Regions from separate parts of the Veillonella sp. S13054-11 genome, predicted to be linked through region 1. Evidence: riboswitches for the same ligand, from Rfam matches in the RefSeq annotation. Region 1 holds a riboswitch; the other holds the start of a gene.
The links. A riboswitch is a leader RNA that binds a small molecule or an ion and turns the genes downstream of it on or off. The one in region 1 is predicted to bind thiamine pyrophosphate.
Positions count from the first base shown of each region.

Region 2: linked by a shared signal. The riboswitch ahead of thiC (phosphomethylpyrimidine synthase ThiC) and the one ahead of thiW (energy coupling factor transporter S component ThiW) in region 1 are both predicted to bind thiamine pyrophosphate.

Region 1 is NZ_PPCY01000004.1:283,219-299,372, reverse strand. Features, by position in the region: gene thiM (hydroxyethylthiazole kinase) at 1-976, opposite strand, end outside; gene thiD (bifunctional hydroxymethylpyrimidine kinase/phosphomethylpyrimidine kinase) at 990-1,823, opposite strand; gene thiW (energy coupling factor transporter S component ThiW) at 1,823-2,302, opposite strand; TPP riboswitch at 2,367-2,461, opposite strand; TPP riboswitch at 2,543-2,648, shown strand; gene cytX (putative hydroxymethylpyrimidine transporter CytX) at 2,701-3,885, shown strand; gene VPHSUH08_RS05225 (ATP-binding cassette domain-containing protein) at 3,869-4,495, opposite strand; gene modB (molybdate ABC transporter permease subunit) at 4,504-5,172, opposite strand; gene modA (molybdate ABC transporter substrate-binding protein) at 5,411-6,199, opposite strand; gene VPHSUH08_RS05210 (AEC family transporter) at 6,569-7,558, shown strand; gene VPHSUH08_RS05205 (DMT family transporter) at 7,600-8,475, opposite strand; gene VPHSUH08_RS05200 (metalloregulator ArsR/SmtB family transcription factor) at 8,586-8,876, opposite strand; gene VPHSUH08_RS05195 (universal stress protein) at 9,062-9,508, opposite strand; gene VPHSUH08_RS05190 (hypothetical protein) at 9,678-10,949, opposite strand; gene VPHSUH08_RS05185 (amino acid ABC transporter ATP-binding protein) at 10,958-11,713, opposite strand; gene VPHSUH08_RS05180 (amino acid ABC transporter permease) at 11,866-12,522, opposite strand; gene VPHSUH08_RS05175 (amino acid ABC transporter substrate-binding protein) at 12,646-13,458, opposite strand; gene VPHSUH08_RS05170 (hypothetical protein) at 13,718-14,194, opposite strand; gene trpS (tryptophan--tRNA ligase) at 14,231-15,217, opposite strand; gene glmS (glutamine--fructose-6-phosphate transaminase (isomerizing)) at 15,274-16,154, opposite strand, start outside.
Region 2 is NZ_PPCY01000007.1:23,396-39,549, reverse strand. Features, by position in the region: gene VPHSUH08_RS07210 (YadA-like family protein) at 1-4,066, shown strand, start outside; gene VPHSUH08_RS07205 (type I restriction enzyme HsdR N-terminal domain-containing protein) at 4,308-5,465, shown strand; gene VPHSUH08_RS07200 (type I restriction enzyme HsdR N-terminal domain-containing protein) at 5,523-6,722, shown strand; gene VPHSUH08_RS07195 (ATP-dependent Clp protease ATP-binding subunit) at 6,997-9,150, shown strand; TPP riboswitch at 9,228-9,335, shown strand; gene thiC (phosphomethylpyrimidine synthase ThiC) at 9,414-10,718, shown strand; gene thiS (sulfur carrier protein ThiS) at 10,742-10,939, shown strand; gene VPHSUH08_RS07180 (thiazole synthase) at 10,941-11,711, shown strand; gene thiH (2-iminoacetate synthase ThiH) at 11,721-12,821, shown strand; gene thiF (sulfur carrier protein ThiS adenylyltransferase ThiF) at 12,834-13,472, shown strand; gene thiE (thiamine phosphate synthase) at 13,473-14,120, shown strand; gene VPHSUH08_RS07160 (LamB/YcsF family protein) at 14,302-15,069, shown strand; gene VPHSUH08_RS07155 (NRAMP family divalent metal transporter) at 15,198-16,154, shown strand, end outside.

The sequences.
Region 1 (16,154 bases):
CGCCACCCCGACAAGCAGCTTCAACAGTGTCCAGTAAATGTCTTTCATTAAATCCTACATCCTGTGTGCCACTAATAAAATATACCTTTAATTGTTCGGGTACAACTACGGAGCGTATTCTGTTTCCAGATAAAAGCATCGCATCATCGAATTCATATAAGGCATCCATAAATGCCACACTAAAGCTGCCAGGTTTTACACCGCTCACCTTAACCGCACTTTCACCAGCAAGTCCATAGTAAGCCAGTGCATACGCAAGAAACTCACCGATAGACATGTTATGCATGAATGGATAATAGGAACTAAAGAATGCAGCTAAGACAGCCCCTAATAGACAGCCGGTCCCTGTTACCGCTGTCATGATTGGATGACCATGAGGAACTGCAAATACACGAGTTCCATCAGAAACGTAGTCCTCTTCGCCCGTTGCGACAACAGGACAATTAATTTGGCGTGCAAGACAATACGTTATAATTGCGCTATCCTCAACTTGTGCCCCATCTACGCCCTTACCAGAGAGAGAACTGTCAATCTTATGATTTGTATTAAGAGCATCATAGATGGCTTTAATTTCACTTTGGTTTCCTCGTAGCAACGAAATAGCATCGGTTTTAATCAAGTCTAAAACAACAGATAATCGATAAGCCCCAGCGTGACAGCCCACAGGGTCTAGCACAATAGGTACCTCATGAGCCTTCGCTAATTTAACAGCCTCTTTGTAATAGGTAACCTTATCTGGTGTAACGGTCCCAATGTTAATGAGTAGAGCCGCAGCATGAACGATAAGGTCTTTTAAGTCTTCGCTGCACTCACTCATTACGGGTGATGTACCGATGGCTAGCAAACCGTTAGCCGTAAAGGGCCGCACCACATCATTGGTAATACAAATAACAAGAGGATTTTTTTTGCGTAGAGTCTCTAATATATTCAGTTCGGACCAATTTGAACCATTTATATTTGGATTGTTGTAGGTCATATAACTATCTCCTCTAGTCATTTTTCAAAAGTTCATCCATCGTTTGAGGGCCATTTACCAATAACCCATAAGCCATATGATTAACAGGCCCACAGCCATGACCAAGGGCGGGGTTATGTTTAATAGCTAGAGCGATATAGTCCTTTGCAATACCAATAGCATCCATTACATCACGTCCTTTAGCGAGTTCTGCCGTAATAACTGCTGAGAAGGTGCAGCCCGTACCGTGAGTATGAACAGTATCATATTTAGAACTTGTCCACGTACGCACATCTCCATCTTTGGTGAAAGCATAATCCGTTGCATCATCTCCAATATGGCCGCCTTTTATAATAACCACTCGAGGTCCTAATTCATGTAAAATACGCTTAGCTGCCGTTGTGATGTCACTTTCACAAGTAATAGACATATCCGCTAACACCTCTGCCTCGCTACGATTAGGTGTAATGACTGTGGCGACCGGAATGAGTTTAGATTTTAAGAAATCGACGGCCTCATCCGATACAAGTCGATCGCCGCTAGTGGCAATCATAACTGGATCCATCACATAAGGAATGTTCTTACTCACATACGGATAGATGAGATCCATCATCTCCGGCAAAGCAATCATACCCGTCTTAACGGCTTGAGGAAGAATATCTGAATATACATCGTGTAACTGTTTTTCTATGCTTTCTAGCGATAGGTGTTCTACGTGGTGAACCCCTGTTGTATTTTGGGCTACTACGGAGGTAACCACTGCCATACCATATACATGGCGGCTTTGGAATGATTTTAGATCGGCCATAATGCCAGCGCCACCACTAGGGTCAGTACCGGCAATTGTCAATGCAGTATGTAGTTTCATTATGCCTCCTTGTGTAACAAATTACGACGAGATAAGATTTGTAATACCACGAAGCCAATACAAGCACCTGCAACAGAGCTCATGGAGAAGGATGTAATCAAAGTCAACAACGCCAACGGTTTACCTAGTAGGAAGTTAGCAATTGGATAACTTACAAGAGCACCAATAAGCCCTGTACCTATGATTTCGCCAAGAGCTGCCGCCCAGATGGCATTGTATTTCTTATATAGATACGCAGATAACCAAGCGCCAATCATACTGCCTGGAAAGGCTAAGGGAGAACCTAGCGCTAGTACATTACGTAAGCAAGAGGTACTAAAGGCGGCACCTACAGAGAATCTCGCCCCAACTATAACGGCTAAGATCACATTTATCATATGTTGAAATGGAAAAATTCGGGCCGGGCCAATGGGAATCGACGTAGTTGATAAGACGACACCTAAGGCTACACATATACTAGCAATAATCAGTTTTTTCATAATACCTCCAACTAAATAAAAAATGAGACCACCTCAAATGGAATGGTCTCGTAATAATTTAGTATTATGTTTCACTCCACTTCCCTACGCCAGTATTATCTGGATCAGGTCTAGGGTTTTGAATGGTCAATCTCAGCAAAAGCACCCCTAGTGGCAATATATATTTATACTCTAGTTATAACATCATTATACAATCTATGCAACAAAAGAATTGACGGTTCCCGCACCACCTCGTATAATGAAACCATAATGGGGTGCTCACAAGAGTGGGCTGAGAGTAAGCTAATGCTTTAACCCATAACCTGATTTGGATAATGCCAACGTAGGGAACATAGAGGATTAATAGCCGAGTTCCTGTGAGCTCGGCTTTTTCTATGACTTCCTGGCAAGGAGGACGTATGAAAGATACACACATCACACAACCACAGTTCGCCATGATATGGTTTGGTGCCGCCCTATCTATAGCGGAGATCATGACCGGTACCTATCTAGCACCCTTAGGCCTCACTCAAGGACTATATGCCATCATCTTAGGCCATATCATCGGCGGTATTCTGCTCTTTGGAGCAGGACTCATCGGTGGCCGTTTGCGGCAAGGCAGTATGAACACGACAGCCTTTAGCTTTGGTCCCTTAGGGGCAAAGGGCTTTGCCTTTTTAAATATGATCCAACTAATCGGTTGGACTAGTATCATGATTTACGATGCTATGCTTGCCTTACAAGAGCTGGCGCCCCTATCTCCTATGATTTGGACTATTGCTATTGGGGCGCTCGTCATTTTATGGCTCTTCATCGGTCTCCACAATACAGGCTATATTCAAGCTATCGTATCTGTTTTATTACTAGGCCTCACACTCTACATGGGAGTTCACATGATTTCTCAATGGCCTAGTGACAGTAGCTTCATGACTAATGGCAATATGAGCTTTATAGCAGCCCTTGAGCTATCAATCGCTATGCCACTGTCTTGGCTACCTCTCATCAGTGATTATACTCGTGAAAGCAAAAGCCCTTTCTCCGCATCACTAACAAGTGCTGCCATCTACACCGTAACGAGTGTCGCCATGTACACCTTGGGCCTTAGCGCAGCTATCTTTGGCGGTGGCGACTCCATTATTACCATCATGATGAACGCGGGCCTCGGTCTTGCAGGACTCATCGTCATCATCTTCTCAACAGTAACTACGACCTTTATGGACGCTTACTCAGCAGGTGTATCTAGTACGACCATCTATAATGGAGCATCTAGTAAAGGCATAGCGGTTATTGTAACCATTGTCGGCACCATTGCAGCCATCCTATATCCAATGGACGATATTACAGACTTTCTATACCTTATCGGCTCTGTATTTGCGCCAATGATTGCCATCTTATTGGCAGACTATTTTGTCAACCGCCAGCAAGTACAAACGCTATCGGCTTATCTAATTCGTGGGCTGATTTGGGCTGTATCTGTAGGTTTATACCATTATATGTTGCATAGTGAAAGCTCTATAGGTGCAACATTACCAGCCTTTGCAATAGCATTTATCGTAACAACCATCGTGGGATTCATAAGCAAAACTGCTAACGCCTTACTATGAGCCCATCTTCACAAGTCCAGTGCCGATCTCCAACCATTTCGGCTTCGCTTTCATCATGGGTAACCCATATACATGGCACATCCCATTCGCGAATAATAGAAACAAGATCCTCTCGAACATGCTTACGTAAATTCCAGTCTAGTGCAGATAATGGTTCATCAAGAAGCAAGATGGTTGGTTTAGAGTAAAGAGCACGCCCCAATGCAACGCGTTGCTGCTCACCACCAGACAAGCTACCTGCTTTCGTTTTACGATATTTCTCAAGGCCTAAGCGTTTTAATAAGCTGTCACACATCTCTGACGTGCCTCGTTTACTATAGGTAATATTATGTTCCACCGATAAATGTGGAAATACGATATTACCTTGTGGCATATAGCCAACTTGACGTTCTTGAGCAGGTACCCAGATTTTTTTGTCGCGATCAACCCATATAGTTTCATTATATTGAATGCTACCTGTAGTCGGTTTCACAAGCCCTGCAATGCACTTAATGAAAGTACTTTTACCACTGCCGGATTGGCCTGTTAATACTGTGATACCAGAAGGAAGTACACCATCGGCTTTCACAGTCACAGAAGGTCTCGCTACAGTAAAGGAAAATGTAATCATCGGACCTCCTAATTATTATCAATATGGCGGAACAAGGACCCCTTTGTGATGAGGTGAATCCCACTCAACAATGCCAATGTGAGCACACAAATATAAATAACTAATTCAAAGGCATCCATGTACTGCCCTGCCTCTACATAGGAGTAAATAGCTAATGGCATGGTACGTGTTACCTTTGGAATATTACCGGCAATCAAGATTGTGGCACCGAACTCGCCCATAGCTCGACAAAATGCTAAAATACTGCCCGTCAAAATGCCTTTCCAAGCGAGTGGTACAGAAATAGTAAAAAAGATACGTAACTCTGAAGCACCCAATGTGCGCGCTACGTCCTCCATATTATGATCGACAGATTGTAATGTAGAACGCACCGTCTGATAAAATAATGGAAACGCAATAACTGAAGATGCTACCACCGCACCAGATGCGGCAAACACAACGCTCATACCATGCGTCTCAAGCCATGCACCAAAGGCATAGCCTGGCGTAAACACCATGAGAAGAGCAAAGCCAACAACAACTGGTGGCAATACAAGCGGCAAGGTAATAAGTGCATCAATAATAGCCATGCCACTCCATTTACAGCGATTCATCCAATAACATGCGGCTAAACCACTTACAATCACTATGATAAGAGCTATACTTGCTACCCATAGTGATAGCCATAATGGGCTCATGTCACGCCCCCTTTCTATACACAACAACTTTAAAATATTTGCGGTATCCATTAATTCTAAAATATTTTTCAATAAGATTTATGTCCTAAATCATATGCTAGATTATTAATCAGTCCTCACTCATCACTACAAATGAGTAAAAAGGAGCATACAGTTAAAAATAATTTTATTAGTAATACCGATAATATCTCTATTGTATCATAAGAAAACGCTAGCCCTGAAAGCTAGCGTTTTACTCTTATTTAGAAGTAGAGAAACCGTATTTTTCTAACACTTTTTGGCCTTCTGGGCTCATTACGTATTGGTAGAAGTCTTTTGCCAACGCGTTGTCATATTTTTTGATAATACCGATTGGATAGATAACTGGATCATGGGAGTCAGCCGGTGTTACAGCAGAGATTTCAACTGCATCGCCCGCTGCAATAGCATCAGTTTTGTAGATGAAACCAACATCACCAGCACCTTGGCTAATGGAAGCAGTTACAGCTTTAACGTCTTTCGCATACACTACATTAGGTTCTACTTGTTCCCAAACACCTAATTTTGTTAATACTTGTTTACCATAGTTACCAGCTGGTACAGTTTCAGGATTACCTAAAACGATACGTTTAACAGAAGCAATTTGATTTAATTCAACTTTAGGTTGACCTTTTGGAACTACAAGAACGAGTTCATTAGTTACAAATGGTTTTACGTCAGTTACTAAGTCTTTCTCTTGTAACATTTTCATGTTTTTTTCGTCAGCAGAAATGAACAAACTAGCTGGCGCACCTTGTTCGATTTGTTGACGTAATGTACCAGAGCCAGCAAAGTTAATAGCAATTTGATCATCTGCTAAGTTATGGCTTTTTTTGTATGCATCTGCCAATTCGGTAAGAGCACCTTTGAGGCTTGCTGCCGCTTGTACCGTAATCTTTTCAGATGTACTTGGTTTAGCCGACTCAGCTTGTTTACTTGCATCATTACCACAACCGACTAAAAAGGCAAGCATGAAAACGCTCATTAACACTAATAAAATTCGTTTCATAATTCCTCCTGTGTATCTCTTATGCCCCATGCTACAACGCTATGATTACTCACCTCAGAGATACATAATCTAACACTAAACTAAAATATACAATATATTCATATTATACTATAAATCGATGGTTAAAGTCGTATATCTAAAATCACATATTGTATAGATATTTCTGATGATTATGATAAGTAATCATAATCAATATTTTTTTAAACCCCAAATAATATATACTATGGTATGATAATATTATAAAGAATAAGCACATTTCGTAACGCTTGTTCACCTATAACTTATATACAGCAACTGTATATTTACTATACAGTTATACGATATAGTTAAACTATGCCTTTATATTAATGAGAAACTCTAGGTGAGATGATGAATCTATTCGAATTAGTAGGCCATATCTTTATGAACTCTATGGTACCTATCCTAGTACTTATAGGGGTAGGATTTGTATTAGATAGAAAATTTAAACTCGATCTATATACACTAAGTAAACTAAACTTTTATATACTGTTGCCTACCTTTATATTTCGAGCGATGTATGAAGCTAAACTTAACTCAGGTACCTTGGAAATTGTATTCTGTGCACTGTGTGTGCTCATTCTAAACTCAATCCTTGCAGATGTGATAGGAAAGATGCAAGGTTATGATGTAGCTAAGATTGCAACCTTAAAAAACTGCGTTATGTTTAATAATGTTGGAAACATGGGTGTCGCACTTGCCATATTTGTATTCACCAACATTCCATACGTCATCGATGGAGCTACCCCCTATGCTAATTTAGGGTTAGTAAGTGTTGTATCCATCATGATCATCCAAACTATTAGCAGTAATACCTATGGATTCTACCAAGCTGGAGCTGGACGACTAACCCCTCGGGATGCACTAAAAGTCGTATTTCACATGCCCATGGTATATGCCATTCCACTGGCACTACTTTGCCACCTACTCCCTTTCGATTTACACGGTCTCTTCTTCTTTGCACCACTCAATATATTTGCTAATGCCTTCGTTGGCGTCGCTATGATTGCCTTAGGTGTGCAAATTAACAGAACACCACTAAACTTCTTTAAGATGGATGTCATGCTTGCTACCACATTACGACTCATTGTGAGCCCACTCATAGCAGCTGGTATTACCATACTATTCATTATGTTCTACGGCCCTATGCATCCAATAGCGGCACAAACTATCATCATAACCTACAGCGTACCTACCGCTATCAATATGTCTCTTATTGCTATTGAAATGAAGAATAATCCAGAATATGCAACACAAATCGTAATGGGGACTACCATTTTATCCGCTATAACTATGCCACTGTTTATTACTATAGCCTATTACCTATTCCCATTATATTAAAATAAAAAATCACTCATAGCCATATGGCTATGAGTGATTTTTTATACCTTAGCATTTAGCCTTGTTAAACAAGTTACACAAGCTGTAACAATTATAGCACCGATAATTTCATTCAAAGCTAAATTATGATTAAGAATAACTACATCTAAACCTAAAGTAACTATTGGTCCCATTGCACTAATAACTGCTGCAAGAGATGCATTAATTTTTTTAAGACCAAAAGACATCAAGTATGAAGGAATGATAGAACAAAAAATGGCCAAAAATACTAAATAAATCATAGTATGAGTTTGAAGCGTTAAAAAAGTAGTAAAATTTTTGCTATCAATTATAAAGCCAAAAAGTAAAAGTACTGTAGTTATACACATATAAGTACTAGTAAAAATAGTAGGACTAATATTCGAAACAGCCCTCTTACTATAAATAATAAACAACGCCCAAAAGATGGCAGAAAGTAAAACTAGTGAAATACCTATTAAAGTATCTATAAGGTGGTTATCAACGGTAGGATTAAACATAATTGCTAAGCCTAGCACAGTAGATACAATTAGAACTACTTTTGAAAATGTAATGCGTGATAAATCTGAAGATAACAGAAAAACGTAAATTGGAAATGTAAATAGAACAGCACGTTCTAATGAGGCAGATATATATAATAATCCTATAAAGTCAGCTATAGATGAAGATAAATAAAGAATAGCTCCAAAAAATGAGTATTTAAAAACCTTACTTTTATTCACGCTATTCCAATCAAAACGAATCATTGGTATAAGAAAAAAAGGTAATGATAAAACAGCCCTACACGCAAGAACATTCACGGGGCTCAGTGAATCTAAATAAATTAATTTTGCCCATATAGATTTTGTTGATAAGAATACAGTAGCTAAAAATACCACTAATATTCCTATATTTTTCATTAACAGATTCACTTTATATACTTCTCCATAATCAGATACAACTCAGATTAAATATAAAAACACATTTCCTCCTAAATAGGACGAAATGTGTTCATGATACTAAAATGTAATTATTGATGAGCTACGTGTTCCATCCCCATGCGAACTAAACATTCAACATGATCATCGTTTAGAGAATAGTATGCTGTTTTCCCATCTTTACGATATGTAACAAGGCGTGCTTGACGCAATACACGCAATTGATGAGAAATAGCAGATTGTCCCATCTCCATGGTTTCTGCAATGTGATTAACACACATTTCATTTTCTAGTAATAGCTCTACTATTTTAAGGCGTGTAGGATCACCCAAGATTTTAAACAGTTCTGCTAGCTTCAGCAATGATTCTTGTTTGTCGGTCATATAATCCCCCTTTTTCAATCCTATCCATTCTTTTTTGTAGCTCTTCTGTGTCACTAATCGATACGTCTTAACGTATAACGCCAATATGTATGGCATACATATAAATATTATATCATTTTTAACATAAAAAAGAGACTTTGAGAAACCAAAGTCTCTTTTTTTATCATATCTATATAAGATATAAATTATTTAATGATTAATACAGGGCAAGTGGAGTGGCTAGTTACATAGCTACTTACGCTACCCATGAATAAGCCTTTCAAAGGGCCAAGACCACGGCTACCCATTACGATGAGATCAGCATTGTATTTTTTTGCCACTGCAAGTAGTGCAGGACCAGGGGAGCCAACTTCGAAAACACTTTTAACTTTTACGCCTGCAGGAATTTCTTTCACTACATCATTAAGAATTTCCTTACCAGTTTCTTCCATATCCTCAGCAATTTGCTCAGATACGTATCCACCAGAAATTGGTGTTTGATCAAAATTGGAAATAGCAGACACAATATTTGCAACGTGAACAACAATCAATTCAGCTTGGTTGCGATCCGCTACAGCGAGAGCATGTTCCAACGCACGTTTAGCATTTTCAGAACCATCAGTAGGTACGACAATAGTTTTGTAGGTAACCATAATAACCCCTCCTATTCCTAATCCCTCAAAGGGGATATGATCAAATATCGTTTAGCCTATACTAATATATTCTAGACCATCAAGGAAAACTCCTCTTTTTTCTGAGGATTTATTACATTATAGCACAAATCGTACAGAATTATACAAATAAAAGAATATTATGCGTATATTAAAGAACTTGAGACGATTGGTTTGTATTGAGTGTAGTCGTCAATTTAAAGCCATCTAATATATCTATAAGTTCCTGAGTAGCAAGATTACTACCGGATGGACCAATCATTCGAGCTACTGCCACATTACCTTCATTGCCAAGAATAATCGTTGCGCCAAAGGATACTGGTTCCGCTACAGATGTATCAGACGTATTTGGATTTTTCATATGGCCCGCCAAATAGAACATCACATTACCGTCAATGATATGCGTTTCATAACGAGTAATCGTGGCCTTGTTCACATCAACCAATTGTTTAAGATAATAATCACCAAGCATCTGCTTAGCCATCATAGTTGGCATGCCGGAGCTAACAGCTTGTACTGGAATTGTAAAGGACTCAATGTCGAGGCGTACATTATGTTTAGTGAAAGCAATCTTCCCCTTTTCATTAAGACGGGTAAAGCCTTTCGGATAGGTAAATTTGATGCCTTCTGCAACACTGATATCGCTTGTGCCGGTTAATATTTTTTTTACCCCTTTAATAGCATTAGAACCGCGCTTATTGATCAATTCAAAGGATGGGATTGTATGCTCCATCAAACCTAGCTCCATAAACTCTGCACGAACAGGAGCATAGGTGCTAGACAAATTGTACCGATGAGTTGGATCTTTTTCCATGATAAATTCTGCTTCAAATACAGACTGAACCGGCTCTGTAGATGTCATGTCCGCATAAGATTTTGGTGTACTCTTATCCCAGCGTGCGGAAACTGCACCTTTCTTAGTAAAGAACCCACCAACAATATCGTTATGCTCAAAGTTATTGCTATGTTGGCGCCAAATATTCAAATACTCCTCATTAGACATGCCCTTAATAGGTACACCATACCAAGTTGTATTCCATTCTTTTTGAGATACTCCTTCTTGCGGTGTATTATTGCGCTTAGTAAAAGATACTGTATAGGAATCCTCTTGCGTAGGGCCCGCTAAATTAAAGGAATACCCTTGAATATGTTCGCTTTCACTACGCACATCCATATCTAGCATAACACCATCAGCTACACGCCAAGGAATCGAGAACATATAACCATTTTTGTAATCCTTCACCACCGTGTTCATCTTAGTAGCATAGGATTTGTATTGTTCTGGCAAAATAGATGCGGAATCCTTCTGAGATTCCACAATAGATAAAGGTGTATCAGGTGTCTTCTGTAAACCTTCCGCCATAATAGAAGTCGTTCCCAAAGCCATGACAGCTAAGGTTGCCGCAAATAAACGTAACTTCATAGAACCTCCTATAACATATTATCCAAGAACGCTTTCGTTCTTTCGTTCTGCGGATGATTAAAAATTTGTTCTGGTGTTCCTTCTTCTTGGATAACACCATCAGCCATAAAGATAACACGATCCGATACTTCTCGAGCAAAGTTCATTTCATGAGTTACGATAATCATCGTCATGTGATCGTCCGCCAATTGTTTAATCGTCTTAAGAACCTCACCAGTAAGCTCTGGATCGAGAGCAGATGTAGGTTCATCAAAGAGCATAATTTCAGGATTCATCGCTAGCGCACGAGCAATAGCTACACGCTGTTGCTGACCACCAGACAAGCGAGATGGATACATATTACGTTTTTCCCATAACCCTACTTTATTGAGTAGTTGCTCCGCAATCGGTGAGATTTCATCATCTTTCATACCTTTTACCATACGTGGAGCAATCATAATATTATCTAATACCGTCATATGCGGGAACAAGTTGAAAGATTGAAATACCATCCCCATACGAAGCAATAATTCATGCTGAGTTTGAGGAGAAGCATATTTTACAACCCCATTTTCAGTACTAGCAAGAACCGTACCATCAACGGTAATAGAGCCTCCATCAATCGTTTCTAACTGGCCCAAGCAGCGTAAAAATGTGGATTTACCTGAACCAGAAGGTCCAATAATAGAAACGATTTCTCCTCTATTCATTTTAAGCGACACATCGCGCAATACTGATTGATTATTAAAGCGTTTTTCAATACGCTCCATATTTACAAATGTCATAAGTACCTCTTACGTCGTCATATTAAGTATATAACCAGCACCTCAAGTAAAGATATCTCATCTACAAAATCGCATCTATAGCATCAAATAAAAGTATCTCACCTATAAAACTAGCTACATCATTACATACGACAAACTATCATAGAATTAGATTAATCTTCGTATACAGCAAATCTTCGTTCTAAGTAGTTGAAGATATTCGTTAAAATAAAGGTAAAGATCAAGTAGAATAATGCTGCCACGAGGAATGCAGAAATATCAAAGTCACGTTGTACGATAGATTTTGTAATACGCAAGATATCATTCATCGCTAATACATATACAAGAGATGTATCTTTCAATAAGTTAATCGTCTCATTCGCAAGAGGAGGCAATACACGTTTAAACATTTGTGGCAAGATGATTTTACGCATAGTTTGTGCATAGGTAAAACCAAGCACCTTCGCCCCTTCGTACTGACCTCGAGAGATAGATTGAATGCCCCCACGGAAAATCTCACATAAATAAGCTGCGTAATTTAATACGAAGGTAAGAACTGCTGCCGTGGCATCATCCATTTGAATAGCACCGTCTGTGATGATTGGTAATGCATAATAGACGAATAAGATTTGTAGCATCAACGGTGTGCCCCGCATTAAATATACGAACGCATCGACAAGCTTATCTACTAAAGGCAATTTAGATAGGCGTAACATAGCCATTAAAATGCCACCAGGAATAGATAAAATCCATACAATACAGAATAGCGATACGGTTACCTTTAAACCATCAGCGATGGTTGGGATAATCTGCAATAAATAATCTAACATGAAAGACTCCTTCAAAACACGACTAGAGAAGGGCCATCTGGCCGCTTCTCTAGTGTACATTTCGTTCTTTAATTATCAGTTGTACCTACTGACCATAGTACTATTAGTATATCACGAATTGTACTATTTAGCATCGCTCTTATCTAAGTCTGCGCCTGAGCCTAACCATTTCTCAGCAATTTTATCAGCAGTACCGTCTTTTTTCATTTCAGCTAAGATACCATTAATTTTGTCACGCAAAGCAGTATCATCTTTGCGGAAGCCAACAGCGAAATTATCAACGCCGTAGTCAGTACCTTCTACGATTTTATATTTACCAGGTTCTTTTGTCATAAGATAACGAGCGATTACACCATCAGCAATAACCGCATCAACACGACCAATACCAAGATCCATGAAGGCACTTACAAAATCCGCATAGGATTTTGTCTCTTTAACCGTCTTACCGCTTGGGTCGTTTTGCAATGCTGCTTCACCAGTACTAGCTTGTTGCACGCCTACTACCTTACCAGCTAAATCGGCTTTTCCTTTAATGGAATCATCGTCATTACGAACAATAACATATTGTTTATCCTTCATATATGTATTGGAGAACAAAATATTTTTCTCCCGCTCAGGAGAAACTGTTAAGCCATTCCACAACGCATCAATTTTTTTAGATTTTAGTTCCGCTTCTTTACTAGACCAGTCGATAGCTTTGAACTCTACATCCATGCCAGCACGTTTAGCTGCTTCTTTAGCCATGTCAATATCAAAGCCAACGATTTCTCCTTTTTCATCTTTAAAGCCCATTGGAGGGAAACTATCATCTAAACCGATAACAACTTTCTTAGGCAATTCTGTATTAGCTTTTTTAGCGTCACCACCACAACCTGTTACAAATGCCATCATAGACACGGCTGCAAGGCCAACGGCCATCATCTTTTTCCAATTCATAACTATCCTCCACGGCGATTATCGCCCATTTACTACTTAATAATATGTTCAATACAGATTTAGATTCCGTACTTAATGATTGTATTATACTTTAGTTCGTTAAAGTTGTAAATAGTTAATTCGATGAATTTTGCATTTTTTATTTTACAGACTCTCCACATATATAGTTTATGATTCTAGATTCATTTGCTTTATGTTTCTGTAGTCCTATATTTATATTTCTGTATGCCTATATTATATGACGCTTCGTACTTACACTTTATGACTGCGTATGTTTATGGATAGCCTCAATCATCGCCATTTTATCCTTATACGCCACCTGATGCAGATCAAGTGGTATCACATAAATCCCACCATGACCATTCATCGCTTGCAACTCACGCCATTCCTCAGTGAATCCAATAATATGCTCATAATCAACAAAGACAAAATATTCATCCCCATAGAATAAACTGTGAAAGTATTCTTTCACAGAAAAGGGCCTACGTTTTAACACGAGGCCCTTTTCACAGATAAAAGCTTGACTTTCACCTAATCTATGAAGGGTCCATAATATCACGAGCAACAACAGATAATACCATACACGTTCCGCCCAGTCTGAGGGCATATATTTTACAATCAACGCACACGCAACTAGACCGATGATGCGACCGGTCCACTGTATACCGCGATGTATTTCTATGCTCTGTTGTACGGCACCTGATGAAAAGCGTTCCATCGCCTCTTGTTTCGTCATGGTTTACCTCACAAATTGAAAGTCTACTATATGATTTTATTTACGGCACAAGCCCATAGCTTGTTCTACCTTACAGTACATTGCACTTGCTTTAGCATGCGCCTTAGCAGCCCCTTCATCGAGGATTACATCCAGTTCAGGGCTTGTAATCAATTCATTGTAACGTTGTTGAATTGGTTCAAGGGTTGCTACTAATAGATCGGCAATATCGGATTTAAATACACCGTAACCCTTACCAGCATACATTTCTTCGATAGATTCGTAGCTGTCTTTTGTAATAGCACGGTAAATCCCCATCAAGTTAGAGATGCCAGGTTTATTTTCTTTATCATAGCGAACCGCATTATCAGAATCAGTTTGAGCTCGTTTCAACTTTTTCACGATTAAATCTGGTGCATCCAAAAGACGGATTGTAGCATTTTGGTTATCATCAGATTTACTCATTTTCTTAGTTGGTTCTTGCAAGCTCATAACGCGAGCGCCACCTTCTCCGACCTTGATATCAGGTACTACAAAAGTTTCACCGAATCTACGGTTAAAACGCTCTGCTAAATTACGAGTCAACTCGAGATGTTGCTTTTGGTCTTCCCCTACAGGAACATAATTCGTACCATATAGCAAAATATCTGCCGCCATCAACGGTGGATACGTAAGCAATGCAGTTGGAATAGAATCCCCTTGCTTTTGAGACTTATCCTTGTACTGAGTCATACGCTCTAATTCGCCAACATAGCTAATAGATTGCATAACCCAACCGAGCTTAACATGCTCAGGTACTTCGGATTGAACAAACAATGTTACCTTTTTAGGGTCAAGGCCAACCGCAAGGTACAATGCAGCCAAATTACGAGTGTTTTGAAATAATTCTTTTGGATCTTGCGGTACCGTAATCGCATGTTGGTTAACGATACAATAGTAACATTCATCAGTATCTTGATAGTCTAAGAAATTACGTAAAGCCCCCAAATAGTTACCAAGTGTTAACTCCCCACTTGGTTGGATGCCGGAAAATATAACTGCCATAATAGTCTCCCTATATTGAAATAAACCAACAGTGCCAAAGCACTGTTGGTTATATATTATTCTACGGTTACAGATTTAGCCAAATTACGTGGCTTATCTACATCTGCACCGCGTGTAATTGCTGCATAATACGCCAATAGTTGCAATGGTACAACCGCTAAGATTGGAGCGATAAATTTATTCGCACGAGGCACATAAATTGTGTGGTCTACGTGTTTAGATAATTCTTCGTCACCTTTCATGCCAATACCGATTACAATAGCTTCACGAGCTTTTACCTCTCGGATGTTGCTGATCATCTTATCGTAAACATCCTCTTGTGTAGCCAATGCAATAACAGGTACGCCCTCTTCGATAAGAGCCAATGTACCATGTTTCAATTCGCCACCAGCATATGCTTCAGCGTGGATGTAAGAAATTTCTTTCAACTTCAAAGCACCTTCCATCGCTACTGCATAGTCGATAGCACGGCCCAAGAAGAATGCATCAGATTTGAAGCCATAATGTTTAGCAAAGGCTTTCATATCTTCGTCTACTTCAAAGATTTCATGAATCAAGGATGGTAAGTTTTTAACGCCGCTAAGAATTTCTTCAGCTAAGGCTGGATTTAATTTACCATTTAATTGACCTAGGTATACGGCGAACAACAATCCCGCTACTAATTGAGTAGTATACGCTTTTGTGGACGCTACAGAAATTTCAGGGCCAGCCCATGTGTAAACTTTGTTATCTGCTTCACGAGAAATACTGGAACCAACAACATTGGTAATGGCCAATGATTTGGCACCAAGGCGTTTAGCTTCTTTCAAAGCCGCCAATGTATCGGATGTTTCACCAGATTGACTAATAACGATACATAATGTTTTATCATCAGTCAACGGGTTGCTGTAACGGTATTCAGATGCTATTTCCACATCAACTGGAATACGCGCCAAGT
Region 2 (16,154 bases), on a different contig from region 1:
TAATGTAAAAGGTGCAGGCCTTGTAACGACTTCTGCAGCTGGTGATGATGTAACAGTAACCGTGACAGAAAAAGCAGTTAAACAAGAGGCTGTTAAAGCAGTTACAATGGCAGCAGCGGATCCTAATGGCCCGATTACTGTGACACCGGAGCTTAGTGCGGACAAAGATACAGCAACTTACAAAATTGGTATCGATCCAACTAAGGTAGCAGAATCTACTATCCTGACTTATAAGGATAATGATGGTGCAGATAAGACCGTTACATTAAAGAAAGGTTTGAACTTTAAAAACGGTACTATGACGACTGCTACAACTGCTGCAGATGGGGTTGTAACTGTTGATATCAATGATGATACAAAGGCTAAAATCAATAACGCCGCAACGAATAAGCTAGATAATCTTACACCGGAAGGCGAACAGAAGGTTAAGACCTTGGCAACATGGAATGTCGCTACTGCTGCTGATGGCGGAACTCATTCTGGTGACTCCACAAGTACTGTAACAGGGTCTGATACAGTGACTTTTAAAGCAGGTAATAACCTAAATGTAAACCAAACTGGTAGAGATATTACATTCTCCTTAAATAAAGAGATCTCTGATATGACTAGTTTAGGTCTTACAAATCCGGATGGTGCAAAGGCAACTATTAGGACTGGAAAAGGTGATGCTCATGTAGGTGAAACAGACCAAGCGGATCGCATTGTTTATACTAATGCAGCTGGTACTGAAGAACAGGTAGCAACATTAAAAGACGGTTTGCAATTCGGTGGCGATAATAATCCTGAAGTTATTAATAAGACATTGAATCAAAAGCTAGAAGTTGTTGGTGGTGCTGATGCAACGAAATTGTCCGATAACAATATCGGTGTTAATGCGAAAAACGGTAAGTTGCACGTGCAATTGTCTAAAGAATTAAATGACTTGACTAGCGCTCAATTCAAAAATGGTAATGCAGTGTCCACAATCAGTGGTGCAGGCACAACTGTGACAGACGGTACGAACACAACACAATATGGTCCTAAAGGTATGACCATTAATCCAGGTGCGAATGAAATATCTCTTACCGATAAAGGCTTAAACAATGGTGGCAAAGTCATCTCCAATGTAGCGAGCGGCGGTGATGTTGATACTAATGCGGCGAACATTGGTGATGTGAAGAAAGCGACTGCAGCATCCAAAACGACAGTATCTGTTAATAAGAAAGATACAGAAACTCCGAATTTGGTACTAGAAGCAACCGTAGATCCTACTGATGGTCATACGAATTACGATATCAAGTTGGCAAATAAAGTTAACTTAGGAAATGATAAGGTTGTACTTGATGGTGCAGATGGTACTGTTAAGACTAAAGGTAATATTACATCCGAAGGCACTGTAGAAGGTAAAGACCTCAAAGCGGGTGATGTAACTGTTAACAAGGACAACAAAGGTACTGTGAACGGTTTATCGAATAAGACTTGGACTCGTGGACAGGCTCCTGTGAGCGGTCAAGCAGCGACAGAAGACCAAATCCAAGCGGTAGATACTCGTGTGATGGCCGTAGAAGATAAGGTAGCGGACTTTGGCTGGATGGCGAAGAGCAGTGCTACAGGTACAGGCCAAGCGACAGGTAATAATGTGGCGACTAAGGTTGGCGATAAAACGGAAGTAGAATTCCGTGCCGGTGATAACCTCACTATTGATCAAACAGGTACTACTTTCACGTATTCCTTGAATAAAAACATGACAGGCCTTGAAAGTGTATCTGTAGGTGATGTGGCAAATGATAAACCAGGCGTTGTATTGAATGGTGCTGACGGCACTATGGGCGTACGCGGTAAAGATGGTGCAAATGCATCTATTACAGCGGCTAAAGGTGCTGACGGTTTGACAAGTACAGGTACTGGTAAAGATCGTATCGTTTATGAAACGAAAGACGCTAACGGCAATTCTGTAAAAGAAACCGTAGCGACTATGAACGACGGCTTACATTTCGCTGGTGATAACGGAAATACAGTTATCGATAAGACATTGAATCAAAAAATCGAAATCGTTGGTGGCGCTGACGCAGCGAAATTGTCCGATAACAATATCGGTGTTAATGCGAAAGACGGTAAGTTGCATGTACAATTGTCTAAAGAATTGAATGACTTGACTAGCGCTCAATTCAAAAACGGTAATGCAGTATCCACAATCAGTGGTGCAGGCACGACTGTGACAGACGGTACGAATACAACTCAATACGGTCCTAAAGGCATGACCATTAATCCAGGTGCTAACGAAATATCTCTTACCGATAAAGGCTTAAACAATGGTGGTAAAGTTATCTCCAATGTAGCGAGTGGTGGTGATGTTGATACGAATGCGGCAAACATCGGTGATGTGAAGAAAGCGGCAGCAGCATCCAAAACGACAGTATCTGTTAATAAGAAGAATACAGAAACTCCGAATTTGGTACTAGAAGAAACTGTAGATCCTGCTGATGGTCATACAAATTACGATATCAAATTGGCGGATAAAGTTAACTTGGGCAATGGTAATATTGTTCTTGACGGAACTGATGGTAGCATCAAGACTAAAGGCAATATCACATCCGAAGGTACTGTAGAAGGTAAAGACCTCAAAGCGGGCGATGTAACTGTTAACAAGGACAACAAAGGTACTGTGAATGGTTTATCCAATAAGACATGGACTCGTGGGCAGGCTCCTGTGAGCGGTCAAGCAGCGACAGAAGACCAAATTCAAGCGGTAGATACTCGTGTGATGGCCGTAGAAGATAAGGTAGCGGACTTCGGCTGGTTGGCGAAGAGCAGTGCCGTAGGTACAGGTCAAGCAACAGGTAATAACACAGCCACTAAAGTGGGGGACAAAACGGAAGTAGAATTCCGTGCCGGTGATAACCTCACTATTAACCAAACAGGTACAACTTTCACGTATTCCTTGAATAAAAACATGACAGGCCTTGAAAGTGTATCCGTAGGCGATGTAGCAAATGATAAACCGGGCGTTGTATTGAACGGTGCTGACGGCACTATGGGCGTACGCGGTAAAGATGGTGCGAATGCATCTATTACAGCGGCTAAAGGTGCTGACGGCTTGACAGGTACTGGTGCTGGTAAAGATCGTATCGTTTATGAAACGAAAGACGCTAACGGCAATTCTGTTAAAGAAACCGTAGCAACAATGAACGATGGTTTACATTTCGCTGGTGATAACGGAAATACAGTTATCGATAAGACATTGAATGAAAAACTCGAAATTGTTGGTGGTGCTGACGCAGCGAAATTGACTGATAACAATATCGGCGTTAATGCAAAAGACGGCAAGTTACAAGTACAATTAGCTAAAGATTTAAATGGTTTGTCCAGTGTAGAAGTGAAGGACGATAATGGCGGATCCACTGTTATGAAAGGTGACACTATTAAGAGCAAAGATGCAGCAGGAAATACCTCTGTTGTAAATGGCTCTGGCGTGACTATCACACCTGCTAATCCGCAAAATCCAAATGCTGGTACAGTGTCTTTGACTACTGAAGGCTTGAATAATGGCAACAATCAAATCAAGGGCGTTGCAGCTGGTACAGCAGATACAGATGCAGTTAACCTTGGTCAATTGAAAAAATCTAATGCTCAGCTTGCTAATGCAATTGCTAATGTTGAAACCGAAACACAACGAGTAGGCGCTCATGCGGCGGCTATGTCAGCGTTGAAACCAATTCAATATGATCCATTAGAGCCAACTCAAGTGATGGCCGGATATGGTAACTATCGTGGTAAGAGTGCAGCAGCATTAGGTCTTGCTCATTATACTAATGAAGATACAATGTTCAACGTGGGTGTTTCCGTAGGTGGACGTCATAATATGATCAATGCCGGCTATACTCACAAGTTTGGTAACAGCGATGCTAAAAAAGCTGTATCAGAACGCTACAAAGGCGGTCCAATCAGCTCCATTTATGTGATGCAGGATGAAATGACCTCTTTGAAACAAGAGAATAGTAGACAGAAGGAAGTATTGGATAAACAACAAGCTGAAATCGAATCATTGAAAGCTATGGTTAATAGTTTACTAGCAACTAAAGGTTAATAACTAAATATAGTAATTAAAATGATGATTTCGCTATAGCATTCTTGTAGTGTTATCCGATGTCGTAAAGGGAAAAGGTTCCGTAGGAAGTTGATGGTCGATAAGCCTCAACTGAAATACGGAACCTTTTTGGTTTTAACTGTAGTGTCCCTTTATAAGACTACTAATATTTATGTATGATATAATGTTAAAAATGAAGGAATAATGAACTTCGAACAGCTGTTATAAGGGGATTTATATTGTGGAAAATATAGAAAAGATATTTAATAATATCAGATTACAGAAATATAAACCGGGAGGAACATCCTTTGCTGATCCTATACGAAATATATTTGTCCAATGCACACCAGAAGAGGTGGTACGGCAAAAAACAATTCATTTTTTACAGAGTGACTTAGGAGTGCCACTTGAGAGGATTAGCGTTGAAGAGTCTATGGCTCATGTGAAAAGAGGAAAACGGGGAAGAGCAGATATAGTTGTTTATAGGGATGATAAGAAAAAAGATGCACTTTTAGTAATCGAATGTAAGGCCCCTGAGGTGGATGTATCTTGTTATATAGTACGTGAGCAGGCAGAAGGATATCTTAAAATTCTTAATGCTGATTATTATATGCTGATTAATGGGCATCAGATTATAATGTATAAATATAATTCTGGACTTGCTATAGAAATTGAAGGTATTCCTTCTTATAGAGAACTTTTAAATGATGAAGTAGAGTATGCTCGAGCATTGCCGATAAAATCATATAGTTATCATGATATTTTGTCAAAGGACCTTCAACGTGCATTCCAAAAAGAAAATTATTTAGGTGATTCTACATACCATGATATAAAATTATTTGCACTTAATTTCTTAAATTTAATTTTACTAAAAACTGCTATTAATCATGATGATTTAATTGGGATAGGTGTGTCAGAGGATTTTGGTGTAAAAAGAACTAGGTTTGGAAATAGTGCTGGTTATAACTATCAAGAGTTGACCCGTTTGTTTATCGCTAAAGATAATAAGAATAAAGACTTAATTTGGGGTCTTAGTATGATTGGTTATTATAATACACAGTTAAATGTATCAATAACGAACAAGAAAAATAAACATCATACTTTACAATTAGATCTGGATAAATTTTGTGAGTATAATCCAGTTACCAATATGATAACTGTTACACATAATGGAGCCCTATCGTTTGGTAGAGGTGGATCTATGAAACACCAAGTTGTTATAGATTATGTAAAGGATAAAGCACCAGATTTAATTAGAGAGAATAAAGTATATCTTGGTAGTATAGATAATTCTAGGTTGTTGGAATGGGAGCATTTTGATGTTCAAAACTTTATAAATAATTTACTTCGATATGGAATACTTCGTGATGAAGTGCGTGCAAAATATAAAAGGAAGTAATATCTATAAATTTATAGTTGTTGAGAACAAGTAAATGATTTGAGGAGATAATCTATTATGAAGTATATAGAAGAGATTTTTGATAAGATAGAACTTGAAAAATTTCAACGGGATGGAGACTGTATATATGATCCAATACGTTGTTTTTTGTTAGCTGCGACACCGGAGGAGTGTGTTCGCCAAAAAACAATTGTATTCTTGCAACAAGAATTAGGAATACCTATTAATCGGATTTTTGTAGAAGAATCAATGGCACATACTAAAAAGGGATTACGTGGAAGAGCAGATATTGTTGTCTACCGTGATGATGAGTGTACAGATGTATTGATGATTATAGAATGTAAGGCGCCTCATATTAACGTGCTAGGTGATGAAGTATTTAATCAGGCTTCAGGATATAGAGAAATACTTAGTGCTGATTATATTATGCTGGTTAATGGTGTGGAGGCAATTATATATTATTATAATGATGGGGCATATCATGAAGTTAAGGATATTCCTTTATTAGAGGAGCTTTTAATAAAAGAAATTTCTTTTGTCGAGCCAGAACCCTTTGAGGCATATAAATATGAAGAACTTATGTCTGATGAGTTTCAAGAGGCATTTGCAGAGCATGGGGATATTAGTGAATATACGCCTAAATATATCAGAGGGGTTGCTTTAAACCTAATTAATTTAATTTTGCATAAGGAAATTAAAAAGAATGATGTATTAAAAAATATAGGTGTAACAGAGGATTGCTATGTAAGTATGCCACACTTTGGTAATAGTGGCGGTGGCAATTATCAGGTTTGGTCTCGCTTATTTATTGCAAAAGACCATATGAATAAAGATGAAGTGCTTGGTATTAGTATTTGTGGAACTATACATACTGAAAATGATCCACACTGGGGGAATAGAAGTGGCTCTACTCAACTTAATATATCTATAGCTAATAAAGAATCGCGGCATCATTCCCTTCAATTAAATTTAGATCGGTATTGTCGATATAATCCGATTACTAATATAGTAGATATAGTACATAACGGTTCTTTAACAAGAGGTAAAGGGGGCGCAGCTAAAAGAGCAGATGTTATTGCATATATTAAGGAGCGGGCGCCTGAGCTTGTTCATGGTGATGAAATATTTCTTGGATGTTTAAATAATTCTCGTTTATTAGAGTGGAGCGATCCTAATGTACAATCATTTATAAGGAATTTACTACGTTATGCAGTACTTCGTGATGGATTTAGAGCAGAATATAAAAAATCAAAGTAATATTGTTAATAAAAGACCATTCGACGAATGGTCTTTTTTGCATTTATAATAAATCACTCAAAAGTTTAATTTTAATTGCGCCCTATAAATCCAGTATTTATCTACATTCTTTCCTCATAAATCGAATTGGTCAAAATAAAAGTCAAAAAATACACTTTGACATATTGACTTTTTGACTTTTAAGGGTTATTATAATGTCGTAGGGTAAATAAACCCAGTAAAAATAGTATTAGTCAAATAGTTAAACTCTATGATGTATGAGGGGGTAAAATATATGAACAACAACTTTAACAACTTTGGTAATGAATTTTCTAGCATGAATGATTTGTTTAATCAATTGATGGGTAATATGGGTGGTTATTCCACAGAACGACGTAGTTATAAGATTAATGGTCGCGAAGTAACTCCAGAAGAATTTGCGTTTTATCGTCAAACTGGTCGATTACCATCTAATGAAGAAATGCAAGCTGCTCAAGCTGCGCAACAAGGTAAAATTAAACAAGATGGTATCCTTGCTCGTTTGGGGACAAACTTAACTCAACAAGCTCGTGATGGTAAACTTGATCCTGTAATTGGTCGTAATAAAGAAATCCAAGAAACAGCAGAAATCTTAGCACGTCGTACTAAAAATAATCCTGTACTTGTAGGTGATGCTGGTGTTGGTAAAACTGCAGTAGTAGAAGGCTTGGCACAAGCTATTGTAAATGGTGATGTTCCAGCAGCTATTAAAAATAAAGAAATCATTTCCATTGATATTTCCGGATTGGAAGCTGGTACTCAATACCGTGGTTCTTTCGAAGAAAATATTCAAAACCTTATTAAAGAGGTAAAAGCCGCTGGCAATATTATTTTGTTCTTCGATGAAATTCACCAAATTTTGGGTGCTGGTTCCACAGGTGATGGTCAAGGGTCCAAAGGCTTGGCAGATATCTTAAAACCTGCTTTGTCTCGTGGTGAAATGACTGTTATTGGTGCTACAACACAAGATGAATACCGTAATACAATCATGAAAAACGCGGCTCTCGCTCGTCGTTTTAATGAAGTCAAGGTAAATGCGCCATCTGCAGAGGATACTTTCAAAATCTTACAAGGCATTCGTCCATTGTACGAAGCGCATCATAATATTGAATTGCCAGATGCGGTGTTGAAAGCAGCTGTAGATTATTCCGTACAATATATTCCACAACGTAGCTTGCCTGATAAAGCTATCGACTTAATCGATGTAACAGCAGCTCACTTGGCATCTCAACATCCTGTAACAGATATTAAAACATTGGAAGCCGATATTGCAGATGCTAAAGCAAAACAAGAGGAATATGCTCAAAAAGAAGACTATGAATCTGCGATTAATGAAAAAATGCGTATTCAAAAGTTACAAGCAGAGCTTGATAACCATACAGAAAATCAAAAGGTAGTGGCTAAGGTTAACGATGTAGCAGAAGCCGTTGAAAGAATGACAGGTATCCCTGTATCTCAAATGGGAGCATCCGATATCGAACGCTTGAAAGACATGAAATCTCGTTTAGAAGCTCATGTAATTGGTCAAGATAAAGCAGTAGAAGCTGTATCTAAAGCAATTCGTCGTAACCGTGCAGGCTTTGACGAAGGTAACCGTCCAATCGGTAGCTTCTTATTCGTAGGTCCTACTGGCGTAGGTAAAACAGAATTAGCTAAACAATTAGCTTTAGATATGTTTGGTAACAAAGATGCAATCATTCGCTTGGATATGTCCGAATATAGTGATCGCACAGCCGTATCTAAATTAATCGGCGCTACAGCTGGTTATGTTGGTTATGAAGATAACTCTAATACATTGACTGAACGCGTACGTCGTAATCCTTATTCCATCGTATTATTCGATGAAATCGAAAAAGCAGACCCTCAAGTTATTACATTACTTTTACAAGTATTGGACGATGGTCGCTTAACAGATGGTCAAGGTAACACAGTAAACTTTAAAAATACTGTTATCATCGCTACATCCAATGCAGGTTTCGGTTATGGTAATGACAGTGATGATGAAAATAAAGTAGATGTAATGGAACGCATCGCGCCATTCTTCCGTCCAGAGTTCTTGAACCGTTTCAACGCAGTTATCGAGTTCAATCAATTAAGCAAAGAAGATTTGAAAAAAATCGTAGATTTAATGCTCGATCAAGTTAATAAGACTTTGGCTAAGAAAGACATTACTCTTGATGTAACTGATGCAGCTAAAGAATTGTTGATGGAACAAGGGTATGATAAAACTATGGGCGCTCGTCCGTTACGCCGTGTTGTGGAATCTGAAATCCGAGATAATGTAACAGATTTCTACTTGGATAATATCGATGTAAAACACTTGCTTGCTGATGTTAAGGATGGACACATTGCAATCTCTGAAAAAGCAGATTTCGATGATAGTAAAGACCAAGATAAGGCTGAGAAATAAACAATAGACGTATAAGTGTCGGAATAATCATTTGACAAATCTGAATAAAGTAGTAATATTAATAGCATAATTATATAGTGAGTATGCAAGGGAGCCTATTATATAGGCTGAGAAAGGGCTGCGAGCACCTGACCTTTATACCTGATCGGGATCATGCCCGCGTAGGAAGCACGCTAATACTTAATACGGGTATCGATCATTTTGTTCGATACCCGTTTTTGCATACCTAACTATATATGTCTTTTATATAGGAGGATGTAAAAATGTTTATGACACAATTGGAATCGGCTGTGGCTGGTGTAGTTACGAAGGAAATGAAAGTTGTCGCGGAAAAAGAATGTATGGATGAAGACGTATTACGTTCACTAGTGGCAGCAGGAAAGGTTGTTATTCCTTGTAACAAGCAACATACTAGCATTTCGCCAGAGGGGATTGGTAAGCGTCTTAGAACGAAAGTTAATGTTAATTTAGGTACATCGAAAGACGTTACTGATTATGATAGTGAAATTGAAAAGGTTAATCGAGCCATTCGACTTGGAGCAGAGTCGATCATGGACCTTTCAACTCATGGTGATACTCGTATTTTTAGACGTAAATTAATCGAGACATCGCCAGTAATGATTGGTACGGTGCCTATCTATGATAGTGTTATTCATCATCAAAAAGATTTGGGTGAATTAACGGCTCAAGACTTCTTGGACACTATCCGATTACACGCTCAAGATGGTGTAGATTTTATTACTATCCACAGTGGTATTACGAGAAAAACAATAGATCAAATCAAGAATCATAAACGGTTGCTTAATATTGTTAGTCGCGGAGGCAGTTTGGTATTTGCGTGGATGAGCATGACAGGTCATGAAAATCCATTCTACGAATACTTTGATGAAATCTTAAAGATTTGCAAAGAATATGATGTTACGTTGTCTTTAGGTGATGCTTGTCGTCCAGGTTGCTTGGCGGATGCAACTGATGTGTGCCAAATTGAAGAGCTTGTAAGGCTTGGTGAATTGGCAAAACGAGCGAAACAATATGGTGTACAAGCTATGATTGAAGGACCTGGGCATGTACCTTTACATCAAATACAAATGAATATGGAAGTTCAAGAATCTTTATGTGATGGAGCGCCATTCTATGTATTGGGACCGCTCGTCACAGATATTGCTCCAGGCTATGACCATATTACGGCTGCTATTGGTGGCGCTGTAGCGGGTATGCATGGTGCGTCCTTCTTATGCTACGTTACACCAGCGGAACATTTAGCCTTACCAAATGCAGATGATGTAAAAGACGGAATTATGGCTTTCAAAATAGCGGCGCATGCTGCAGATATTGCTCGTGGTATTCCTAATGCAAGAGATATAGATGACACTATGGCTAAGGCACGTCAAGTTCTCGATTGGGAGTCACAATATGCTTGTGCCCTTGATTCGGAACGGGCTCGTTCTATTCGTGAAAGTAGAGCACCGGAGGAAGATCATGGTGAAACCTGTTCGATGTGTGGCAAGTTTTGTGCTGTACGCAGTATGAATAAAGCTTTACAAGAAGAATATATTGATATTTTATAAGCTTTTTCATATGGGAGGTCACTATGGATTTAATTGTTAATGGAGAGCCAAAGCAGGTTTCAAACGAGCAACTTCATTTGGTTCTTAATGAATTAGGGTATGCCGGTAAACACTTTGTAGTTGAGCTTAATGGCGAGATTCTTAGTAAGGAAACGTATACAACCACTAAATTAACGGCTGCTGATAGATTAGAAATCGTTAGCTTTGTAGGAGGTGGTTGATATGTTGGATTCATTTACTGTAGGTAATACAACATTTTCTAGTCGCTTGTTAGTGGGGACAGGGAAATATGCATCCTATAATTTGATGCATGATGCATTAGTAGCATCACAATCAGATATTGTGACAGTTGCTCTTAGGCGAGTAGGTACAACACAAAGCGAGGAGGATATAATAAACTATATCCCCGATAGAATGCATTTATTACCGAATACATCGGGTGCTAGAAATGCAGACGAGGCTATACGCATTGCACGTATGGCAAAAGCATTAGGCTGTGGTAATTTGATTAAGATTGAAGTCATTCAAGACCAGATGTATTTGATGCCCGATAATTTAGAGACTATTAAAGCCACCGAGGTGTTGGCAAAGGAAGGGTTTATAGTCTTTCCTTATATGAGTCCTAATTTGATGGATGCAAAGCGACTAGTAGATGCTGGTGCTAATTGTGTTATGCCTCTCGCTTCGCCTATTGGTAGTAATCGTGGACTTGAAGCAAAAGGATTGATAGAGATTTTAATCAACTCTATTGATGTGCCTATTATTGTTGATGCAGGGATAGGACGTCCTTCTGATGCAACAATAGCTATGGAAATGGGGGCTAGTGCTGTTCTTGTTAATACGGCTATTGCTACGAGTTCGGACCCAGTAGGCATGGCACAGGCTTTTTATCATGCTGTAGAGGCTGGTCGCAAGGCATATCTTGCAAAATGTGCACCTAAGAAGTCTGTAGGTAATGCATCTTCACCGTTAACTGGTTTCTTGCGAAAGTAGGGTGATGATATGTCATTTTTAGATGTACTTTCAAGAGTTTCCGACGAAGATATAGCTGACATATTAGGCGCAGTAACTGATGATGAAATACTTTCAACACTCTCTAAACCTAAGTTAGCTATTGATGATGCACTTATTCTATTATCACCTCAAGCCCTGCTGTATTTAGAAGATATGGCCCAGATGGCTCATGAACGGACGGTACAGCAATTTGGTTATACCATACAGCTGTTCACGCCTATGTACATTTCAAACTATTGCGACAATGGTTGTGTGTATTGTGGATATAGTCATCATGGTGGAATTGCCCGTGAAAAGCTAAGTTTAGCTGATATCGAGCTTGAGTCGAAAGCAATCGCTGAAACGGGATTAGAGCAAGTTTTAGTGTTAACCGGTGAATCTAAATCTTGTAGTCCACCGTCGTATATACAGGCTGCCGTAGAAAAATTGGTTTCTATTTTTAGTAGCGTTAGTGTAGAGGTGTATTCGCTTACGCTGGCGGAATATAGAGGATTAGTTGCAGTTGGAGCGGATGGAATGACGATGTTCCAAGAGACATATAATCCTACGTTGTATGCGCAATTACATCCATTTGGACCTAAGAGTGATTTTGCAAAGCGGATTGATACGCCTGAGTTGGCTTGCCAGGCTGGATTTAGAGTGGTCAATATTGGTGCTTTAATGGGCCTTGATGAATGGCGTCGAGAGGCATACAAGACGATGTTACATCTTAATTACCTTATGCAACATTATCCAGATGTAGAATTATCTGTTTCCGTTCCAAGAATTCGACCTTGTGCAGTAGGTTATTCACCAAAACATCCTGTAGATGATACGGCATTGGTTCAATATATTTTGGCTTTGCGTCTTTTGTTTCCCCGTGTGGGAATTACGCTTTCCTCTCGTGAAAGCAAGTATATGCGTGACAATCTGGTGAGACTGGGGATTACAAAAGTTTCAGCTGGCGTAACAACCTCTGTAGGGGGACATACAAAACAAGATGATTCTAGTCAATTTACAATTAGTGACAATCGCAGCGTAAGTGAAATGGCTGCAATGCTCGAAAATAATGGGTATCAACCCATTTATAAAGATTGGCAGGCACTATGAGGAGATATATGTATGGCTCATATGAATAACGAATTTGAAACGGCTATATCCCACTTCTATAGCCCTGAGGAGTTTCGTAAATTGCAGAATTCAGTAGTAGGCGTTTTAGGTGCTGGCGGATTGGGATCCAATTGTGCTGTTAATCTTGTCCGTAGTGGTATTCGAAATCTAATTATTGCAGATTATGACATTGTAGAGCTAAGTAATTTAAATCGGCAATACTATTTTTCGCGTCATGTGGGGCAGTATAAGGTAGAGGCTTTACAAGATGTGTTAACTGCTATTAATTCAAATGTTATCGTTAAGATTTATAAGGATAAATTGACAACCGAGAATATACCTGAAATCTATAAAAAAGCCGATATTTTGATAGAAGCCTTTGATGCGGTGGAAGCTAAATCTATGTTTTTAGAAACTACAATCTCACTAGATGTACCTAAAATCATGGTATCCGGATTGGCTGGAATAGGTAATTCTGATACGTTACGAACTAAAAAGCTAGGTCAAAATTTATATATTGTTGGTGACGAGCATTCCAGTGTAGAAGATGCGTATCCTTATGCACCTCGTGTAGCTATTGCTGCTGCAAAACAGGCGGATCTAGCGTTATCACTTTTACTAGAGAACACCATGTTTAATGAGGTGAAATAAGTGAATAGAAAAGACAAACTAACAGCGGTAATGAATGCTTGCCCTATATATGGAATTACGGGTGGTACTCGAGATGTAGTTCCGCTTGTAAAAGATATGCTAAGCGCAGGGATACGAATTATACAATATCGTGAAAAGGGAAAAACGCCTATTCTGCGATATCAGGAGGCTATGATTTTGAGACGATTGACCTCTAATTATCATGCTCTATTAATTATTGATGATTATGTTGATCTTGCGCTGGCTGTACATGCTGATGGTGTTCATATTGGGCAAGCTGATTTGCCGCCCAATACGGTAAGACGAATTGTAGGGCCTAATATGTTGATTGGCTGGTCAACCCATAGTATATCTGACCTAAAAGCGGCAAACAGATACATAGGTGTTATTGATTATATTGGGGTAGGGCCTATTTTTTCTACACAAACAAAACCCAATGCTAATCCTGTAGGCATTTCTTATATATATTGGGCAAAGCAGTTTAGTAAGGCTCCCATTGTTGCTATTGGGGGAATTAAAACTACAAATGCTGATACCGTTTGGCAAGCGCATCCCGATTTTATTTGTGCCGTTTCTGAAATAACAGAGTCGGACAATATACAAAATACGGTTTATGAGCTTATGACTGGATATAGTAGAGTGAGATAAAAAATTGAGTTTACATAAAAACCACAAGATTAAAATCTTGTGGTTTTTGTATTTATAAAATAATTTTGTAGATTTGATAAATATCCTTGCTAAGATATAGGTTTATTTAGTATAATCGTATCATTAAATTCAATATTCTATAGAATTTATATAATAGATGAAGATGGAGAGGTAATAGTATATGTCTCATTATGTAGATTTAAATAGTGATTTAGGAGAAAGTTTTGGTAATTATACATTAGGTATGGATAGTGAAGTATTAAATCACGTAACAAGTGCTAATATTGCCTGTGGTTGGCACGCTGGAGATCCTCTTATTATGGATGCGACTGTCCGAATATGTAAGGAAAAGGGTGTAGCCGTAGGGGCACATCCTGGTTATCCAGATTTGATGGGATTTGGTCGTCGTGCGATGGCAGTAAATCCTGCGGAGGCAAAAGCCTATATGATATACCAATTAGGTGCACTACAAGCTTTTTGTGATAGTCATGACCTTACTTTACAGCATATGAAGTTACACGGTGCCTTTTACAATACAGCTTGTGTTACGCCTGTAATAGCTGATGCAATTTTAGATGGTTTACAATCGGTAAATCCTAATATCGCGGCCATGGTATTGAGTGGTAGCTATATTGCTCAAGAGGCACAGCGACGAGGTATTCCTGTTATACAGGAAGTGTTTGCCGATCGTGGCTATACAGAGGAGGGAACATTGGTCCCTCGTACAGAAGTAGGTGCTTTCATCAAAGACCCACAAGAGGCTTTAGACCGAGTACTGATGATGGTTACAAAGGGTAAGGTCGTTACTAATACGGGGAAGACCATTGATATTGTGGCAGATTCCATATGTGTTCATGGAGATAATCCTGAAGCGATAGCTTTCACAAAGTATATTCGGGAAGGGCTATCAAAAGCTGGTATAACGGTGGCGAATTTTCAACACCGATAACACTATTAAGAACATTAAAATAAATGCTTAATTAATACTAACAGAAAATACGAATATAAGTATTAAAAGCAAGTATGAGCTTTAAGCAATAAGTATGACATAGATTAATTATTATTTTGGAGGTTCCTATGAAACCAATTACAGGTAAAGCGAGTTTCTCTGTCCTATTAGGGGCAGCTTTCTTAATGGCCACGTCATCTATTGGGCCTGGCTTTATGTTGCAAACAGCAGCGTTTACAAATGAGTTGAAAGCAGACTTTGCATTTGCTATCGTTATATCCGTTATTTTCTCTATTATTGCACAGCTTAATGTGTGGACAATTATTGGTGTATCCCAAATGCGCGGTCAAGATATTGCGAATAAGGTATTACCAGGCCTTGGGTATATAGTGGCATTTTTAATTTCCCTTGGTGGATTAGCCTTTAATATCGGTAATATTGGTGGTGCTTCTATGGGCCTCAATATTATATTTGGTATCGACACAACAACAGCAGCGGCTATTAGTGGTATTTTGGGCATCTTACTATTTACATCTAAGAAGATGGGTGGTGTTCTAGATAATACGGCTAAAGTACTCGGTACGGTTATGCTCGTCCTCATTGCTTATGTAGCATTTTCAACGAATCCCCCGGTAGGGACAGCAGTGACTCATGCGATAGTACCTACGAATTATCCGTGGCTTGCTACGATAACTCTTATTGGAGGGACCGTAGGTGGCTATATAACATTCTCTGGTGGTCATCGCCTTATTGATGCTGGTATTACAGGTCAAGAACATTTAAAGGATGTACGTCGTGCAGCAATTATGGGCATGTCTGTTGATGCGCTAGTTCGTATATTATTATTCTTAGCTGTTCTTGGTGTGGTATCTATGGGATTTGTACTAGATACTAAGGATCCAGCTGGTTCTGCTTTTCTTTTAGGAGCTGGTGAAATCGGGCATAAATTATTCGGTATAGTGTTCTTCTGTGCCGCATTGACCTCTGTAGTAGGGGCTGCCTACACATCAGTATCCTTCTTAAAAACATTGTTTAAGGTGGTAGAACGAAATGAAAAATTGACTATTATGGCATTTATCTTTATT